Regions from separate parts of the Streptomyces sp. NPDC102274 genome, predicted to be linked through region 2. Evidence: riboswitches for the same ligand, from Rfam matches in the RefSeq annotation. Region 2 holds a riboswitch; each other region holds the start of a gene.
What was found. Region 2 has a riboswitch for thiamine pyrophosphate ahead of thiC (phosphomethylpyrimidine synthase ThiC). Riboswitches for the same ligand answer to the same signal wherever they lie in the genome.
Positions count from the first base shown of each region.

Region 1 (2,259 bases), on a different contig from region 2:
CCCCCGCCGAGCGCCGCGAGGCCGTCGCCGCGATCGGCGAGAAGCCGTTCCGCGCCCGGCAGCTGTCACAGCACTACTTCGCGCGATACGCGCACGACCCCGAGCAGTGGACCGACATCCCGGCCGCCGCGCGCCAGAAGCTCGCCACGGAGCTGCTGCCCGACCTGATGTCGGTGGTACGGCACATCTCGTGCGACGACGACACCACCCGTAAGACGCTCTGGCGGCTGCACGACGGCACCCTCGTCGAGTCGGTGCTGATGCGCTACCCGGACCGGGTCACCATGTGCATCTCCTCACAGGCGGGCTGCGGGATGAACTGCCCGTTCTGCGCCACCGGTCAGGCCGGTCTGGACCGTAACCTCTCCACCGCCGAGATCGTGCACCAGATCGTCGACGGGATGCGCGCGCTGCGGGACGGCGAGGTCCCCGGAGGTCCCTCGCGGCTGTCCAACATCGTCTTCATGGGTATGGGCGAGCCGCTCGCCAACTACAAGCGGGTGGTCGGGGCGATCCGCCGGCTCACCGACCCCGAGCCGGACGGTCTGGGCCTCTCGCAGCGCGGGATCACCGTCTCGACGGTCGGTCTCGTGCCGGCGATGCTGCGCTTCGCCGACGAGGGCTTCAAGTGCCGGCTCGCGGTCTCCCTGCACGCGCCCGACGACGAGCTGCGCGACACCCTCGTGCCGGTCAATACGCGGTGGAAGGTGCGCGAAGTACTGGACGCCGCCTGGGAGTACGCGGAGAAGTCGGGCCGCCGGGTCTCCATCGAGTACGCGCTGATCCGCGACATCAACGACCAGGCGTGGCGCGGCGACCGGCTGGGCCGGCTGCTCAAGGGCAAGCGGGTGCACGTCAATCTGATCCCGCTCAACCCGACGCCCGGCTCGAAGTGGACGGCGTCGCGCCCCGAGGACGAGAAGGCGTTCGTCGAGGCGATCGCGGCCCACGGTGTGCCGGTGACCGTACGGGACACCCGGGGCCAGGAGATCGACGGAGCGTGCGGACAGTTGGCCGCGTCGGAGCGGTAGGAGCCTGTTCGGCGCCAGGGGGTAACCTTGACCTGAACGCATTGCATATTTTCCGACAGGGGAGCGCCACAGCGCTGAGAGTGCGGCACATGTCCGTGGGAGCGGACAGCGGTCGCAGACCCTCTGAACCTTGCCCAGGTCATTCTGGGTAGGAAGTTCGGACACCACTCAAGCTGTTGCGCCCTGCCCGGAGTCCGGCCGGTACGGACCCCGGGCAGGGCCGCGTCTTCTCCTGGACATCCCAGGAGGAAAGTCAGTGAGCAGTACCCGCACCCGTACCAACACGAGAAGGGCGGCCGTCGGCGCGCTCGCCGCCGCGCTCGGTGTCTCGGCCCTCGCCGCCTGCGGCGGGTCCGAAGGCTCCCCGTCGTCCGGCGACGGCGGCAGCGGCGGTTCGGAGTCGAAGACCGTCACCCTCGTCAGCCATGACTCGTTCAACGCCTCGCCCGCCGTGCTGAAGGAGTTCACCAAGGAGACCGGTTACACGGTCAAGGTCCTGAAGAGCGGCGACGCCGGCGAGGCACTCAACAAGGAGATCCTGACGAAGGGTTCGCCCCAGGGCGATGTCTTCTTCGGCGTCGACAACACCCTGCTCTCCCGCGCCCTCGACAACGGCCTGTTCACGCCGTACAGGGCGAAGGGCCTGGACCGCGTCGAGGAGAGTACGCGGCTCGACAAGGACAAGAACCGGGTCACCCCGATCGACACCGGCGACATCTGCGTCAACTACGACAAGAAGTACTTCGCGGACAAGAAGCTGGCGCCGCCGCGGACCTTCGACGATCTGATCAAGCCCCAGTACAAGAACCTGCTCGTCACCGAGAACGCCGCGACCTCCTCACCCGGCCTCGGCTTCCTCCTCGGCACGGTCGCGCGGTACGGCGACAAGGGCTGGCAGGACTACTGGAAGAAGCTGAAGGACAACGGCGTCCAGGTCGTGGACAGCTGGGAGCAGGCGTACAACGACAGCTTCTCCGGCTCCGCCGGCGGCAAGAAGGCCAAGGCCGACCGGCCGCTCGTCGTCTCGTACGCCTCCAGCCCGCCCGTCGAGGTGCTGTACGCCGAGCCGCGGCCGAAGGAAGCGCCGACCGGGGTCTCCACCGGCACCTGCTTCCGGCAGACCGAGTTCGCCGGTCTGCTGGACGGAGCGAAGAACGAGGCCGGCGGCAAGGCGCTGCTCGACTTCCTGATCGGCGAGAGGTTCCAGGCGGACATGCCGCTCAACATG
Region 1 covers NZ_JBIWLW010000016.1:138,084-140,342, forward strand. The annotation lists gene rlmN (23S rRNA (adenine(2503)-C(2))-methyltransferase RlmN) at 1-1,031, shown strand, start outside; TPP riboswitch at 1,079-1,204, shown strand; gene ACIRQP_RS22365 (thiamine ABC transporter substrate binding subunit) at 1,288-2,259, shown strand, end outside.
Region 1: it holds a riboswitch for thiamine pyrophosphate, as region 2 does, so the genes downstream of both, ACIRQP_RS22365 (thiamine ABC transporter substrate binding subunit) here and thiC (phosphomethylpyrimidine synthase ThiC) in region 2, are expected to answer to the same signal.

Region 2 (2,259 bases):
CCAGGTCAGCTCCTCGGCCTTCCCGTCCACCTTTTCGAGCGCCTGGTACAGCGGAACGGTGCCGATGGGGACGGGGGAGTTTCGCAGCACCCACTCCCGGGTGGTGTGGATATTGCGGCCGGTGGAGAGGTCCATGACCGTGTCCGCGCCCCAGTGGGTCGCCCAGGTCATCTTCTCCACCTCCTCCTCGATGGAGGAAGTGACGGCGGAGTTGCCGATGTTGGCGTTGACCTTCACCAGGAACCGCTTACCGATGATCATCGGCTCGATCTCCGGGTGATTGACATTGGCCGGCAGCACGGCCCGCCCGGCGGCGATCTCCTCGCGGACGACCTCCGGGGACACGTTCTCGCGGATCGCGACGTACTCCATCTCCGGAGAGATGTCACCGCGCCGGGCATACGCGAGCTGGGTCACCGGCTGCCCGTCCCGGCTCCGCCTGGGCTGGCGCGGCCGACCCGGGAAGACCGCGTCGAGGCCGCGCAGATCGGTCGAACCGCTCCGGAGAAGTCCTCCGCGCGGTGAGGTGTGCTTGAGCCCGTCGTCCTCGGGACGGACCGGCCGGCCCGCGTACTCCTCGGTGTCGCCGCGACCGATGATCCAGTTCTCGCGCAGCGGTGCGAGACCCCGGCGTACGTCGGTTTCGACGCCCGGATCGGTGTACGGACCCGACGTGTCGTACAGCGTGACGTCCTTGCCGTTGGTGAGATGCACCTGGCGGACGGGCACCTGGAGGTCCGGGCGCGAACCCTGGACATATCCCTTGTGCCAGCCGATGGACTTCCCGGCCTCGCTCGGCTTCCCCGAGTCGGAGGCAGACGGATGTGTGTCCTGAACGGTCATGAGACCTACTCCCTACGCCGGCATTACCCGGTAACAGGTTCAGCGGTCGGCGCAGCGCAGGTGTCCGGGGAATGACCCCGGGACCACACAGTCAGCGCCCTCTCAGCCCGGTGCTCCGAGCTCCCGCGTGTGCAAAGGTTGGCTCCACGCTAGCGTCATATCCGGCGTGCTGAACAGAGGGCCCCTTCCTTCTTGCGATGATCGGTCGGTGACCCCTCCCCAGCAGACTCACGAAGCGCACGGCCACTCGCACAGCCATGGGCCCGCCGCTCCGGTCTCCCAGCACCTCCGCAAGGTCATCGCGGCGGTTCTGATTCCGTTCGCGGCCGCCGTGGCCGTCGGGCTCGCCGTGCTCTGGCCGGGCGGCACTCCGGCACACGAGCGCACCGGTGTGGGCTTCGACCGGCAGACGGAACAGGGCCAGGTCGTACGCATCGAGCGGGTCGACTGCAAGGACGTCAACGCCTCCCAGCTCCCGTCGACCGGCGACACCACAAAGCCCCAGGGGCGCGAGGCGCAGCAGGCGGAGACCGGGGAGTGCAAGAAGGCCACGGTCGAAGTCACGACCGGCAAGGAGAAGGGGCGGACCTTCGTCGAGGTGGTCCAGCCGGACGCGCCGAGGCAGTTTCACGTGAAACAGGGCGTCGTGGTGGCATACGCACCCGATGCGCCGCGGGATCTCCAGTACTCCGTGACGGACGTGAACCGTAAGTTCCCGCTGACGCTGCTGGCAGGGATCTTCGCGCTCGTAGTGGTCGTGGTGGGGCGGATGCGCGGGATCATGGCGCTGGTCGCGCTCATCGCCTCGTTCGCCGTTCTGACGCTCTTCATCCTGCCCGCGATCCTGCAGGGATCGAACCCGCTGATCGTGGCGGTCGTCGGCGCCAGCGCGATCATGCTGATCGCCCTCTATCTCTGCCACGGTCTGACGGCGCGTACCTCGGTCGCGGTCCTGGGCACACTGATCTCGCTGCTGCTGATCGGACTGCTGGGGTCCGTCTTCATCGGCTGGGCGGGCCTGACCGGCAACACCGATGACAACACCGGGCTGATCCACGGCCTGTATCCCGAGATCGATATGAGCGGTCTGCTGCTGGCGGGCGTGATCATCGGTTCGCTCGGTGTGCTCGACGATGTGACGGTGACCCAGACCTCGGCCGTCTGGGAGCTGCGTCAGGCGGATCCGACGATGGGCCCGCGCGCCCTCTACCGGGCGGCCATCAGGATCGGCCGGGACCATATCGCCTCGGTGGTCAACACGCTCGTCCTCGCCTACGCGGGCGCGGCGCTGCCGCTTCTGCTGCTCTTCTCGATCGCGCAGTCGAGCATGGGAACGGTCGCGAACAGCGAGCTGGTGGCGGAGGAGATCGTCCGTACCCTGGTGGGCTCGATCGGACTGGTCGCTTCCGTGCCGGT
Region 2 covers NZ_JBIWLW010000030.1:62,131-64,389, reverse strand. The annotation lists gene thiC (phosphomethylpyrimidine synthase ThiC) at 1-843, opposite strand, end outside; TPP riboswitch at 836-980, opposite strand; gene ACIRQP_RS31495 (YibE/F family protein) at 1,052-2,259, shown strand, end outside.

Region 3 (2,259 bases), on a different contig from region 2:
ACGACCACCGCGTCGGTCTCCAGCCGCCGGCCGTCCGCGAGGATCACCGCGCCCGGTTCGACACCGGCCACCCGGGCACCCGTCAGCAGTTCGGCCCCGCTCTCCGCGTACCAGCCGGTCATCGGAGCGGCGACCTCGGCGGGCAGGACGCCCGCGAGCGGCCGGTCGGCCGCCTCGACGACCGTCACGGCGCAGCCCGCCTCCCGGGCGGCCGTGGTGAACTCCGCGCCGATCCATCCGGCGCCGACGACCACGACCCGCTGTCTGCGGCCGAGCACCGGACGCAGCCGCTCCGCGTCGTCCAGCGTGCGCAGCAGATGGACCCCGGGCAGCGACTCGGTGCCCGGCAGGGTGATCGGTTCCGCGCCGGTCGCGATGACCAGCACGTCGTACGGGACGGGCCCGCGCGCGGTGTCCAGTTCCCGCGCGCCGGGGCGCAGCCCGGTCACGTCGACGCCGAGCCGGAGCCGGACGGACAGCGCCGCGAAGTCGATGTCGAAGGCCGGGCTCTCCTCCTTGCCCAGCAGGACCGCCTTGGAGAGGGGGGGCCGGTCGTACGGCGGATGCGGCTCGGCGCCGAGCACGGTGACCGGGCCGCCGAAGCCCTTCTCCCGCAGGGCCACCGCGGTCTGCACCCCCGCCATGCCCGCGCCGACGACGACCACCCTCGGCTGCCCGGCCGGTTCGGTCTCCTGCTGTTCCTGCTGTCGCTCGCTCACCCGATCACCTTAGACAGCCCGCCCCGGAAGGCTCACGGAACGCCGGACGGAAGCTGTTCCACCACGCTCGTACCGCTGCCCTCCTGGGACTCCCACTCCCAAGTCTCCTCCAGCCGCACCCGGCCGTCGGGAAGGTCGATCACGGTGGAGACGCAGTGCCCGGAAGAGGTCGCGCCGTCCCGCTTCAGCTGTACATACCGGAAGTCCAACCGGTCGCCCTCCCGGGTCCCGACGAGATATCCGCGGACCACGTCACCGCCCTCGTACTCGGCGCGGATCAGGCCGTCCTCCTCCCGATAGACGAAGCGGGTGGCGGTGCCCACCTGCCCCGGTGCCTGGTCGGCGACCGGGGAGAGGACGAGTCCGTCCAGGGAACGGGCCACGGTGATCGCTCCCTTACAGCGCGGGGCACAGGGCGTTAGGCTGGCTGGCGACACTACCTCGCGGGAGTCCGGCGCACCGGGCTGAGAGGGAGGCTGAGGCGGCCTCCGACCGTACGAACCTGATCCGGGTCATGCCGGCGAAGGGAGGGGCTGGACGCCCATGCAGTCACCCCACGAAGAAACAGGTACGGGCTCCGACGTGCTCGTCATCGGGGGCGGGATCATCGGCCTGGTCACCGCCTGGCGGGCGGCGCAGCGCGGGCTGCGCACCGCCGTCACCGACCCCGAACCCGGCGGCGGCGCGGCCCGGGTCGCGGCGGGGATGCTCGCGGCCGTCACCGAACTCCACCACGGCGAGGAGACGTTGCTCGGCCTCAACCTCGCCTCCGCCGCGCGCTACCCCGGCTTCGTCGCCGAACTGGAGGCGGCGAGCGGACAGGACACCGGCTACCGCGCCTGCGGCACCCTCGCCGTCGCCCTCGACACCGACGACCGCGCCCAGTTGCGCGAACTCCACGCCCTCCAGCAGCGTTCGGGGCTGACATCCCAGTGGCTCACGGGCCGCGAATGCCGGCGCCTGGAGCCGATGCTCGCGCCGGGCGTACGCGGCGGTCTGCGGGTCGACGGCGATCACCAGATCGATCCCCGCCGGCTGGCGGCGGCCCTGCTGACCGCGTGCGAACGGGCCGGGGTGGTCATCCACCGCGCCCACGCCGACCGGCTCTCCGTCGTACGCGACCGGGCCACCGGCGCCGTCCTGGCCGACGGCCGCGCACTCACCGCGGACCAGGTGGTGCTGGCGGCCGGCAGCCTCAGCGGCCGGCTCGGCGGCGTACCGGCCGATGTCCTGCCGCCGGTACGGCCCGTCAAGGGCCAGGTCCTGCGGCTGACCGTGCCCCGTACGTACGCGCCCTTCCTCTCCAGGACGGTACGGGCCGTGGTGCGCGGCAGCCATGTCTATCTGGTGCCGCGCGAGAACGGCGAACTGGTCGTCGGCGCCACCAGCGAGGAACTCGGCTGGGACACCACGGTCACGGCGGGCGGGGTCTACGAACTGCTGCGGGACGCGCACGAACTCGTCCCCGGCATCACGGAACTGCCGCTCACCGAAACCCTCGCCGGGCTGCGCCCCGGCTCACCGGACAACGCGCCGATGC
Region 3 covers NZ_JBIWLW010000001.1:338,540-340,798, forward strand. The annotation lists gene ACIRQP_RS01535 (NAD(P)/FAD-dependent oxidoreductase) at 1-719, opposite strand, end outside; gene ACIRQP_RS01540 (hypothetical protein) at 752-1,102, opposite strand; TPP riboswitch at 1,153-1,265, shown strand; gene thiO (glycine oxidase ThiO) at 1,263-2,259, shown strand, end outside.
Region 3: it holds a riboswitch for thiamine pyrophosphate, as region 2 does, so the genes downstream of both, thiO (glycine oxidase ThiO) here and thiC (phosphomethylpyrimidine synthase ThiC) in region 2, are expected to answer to the same signal.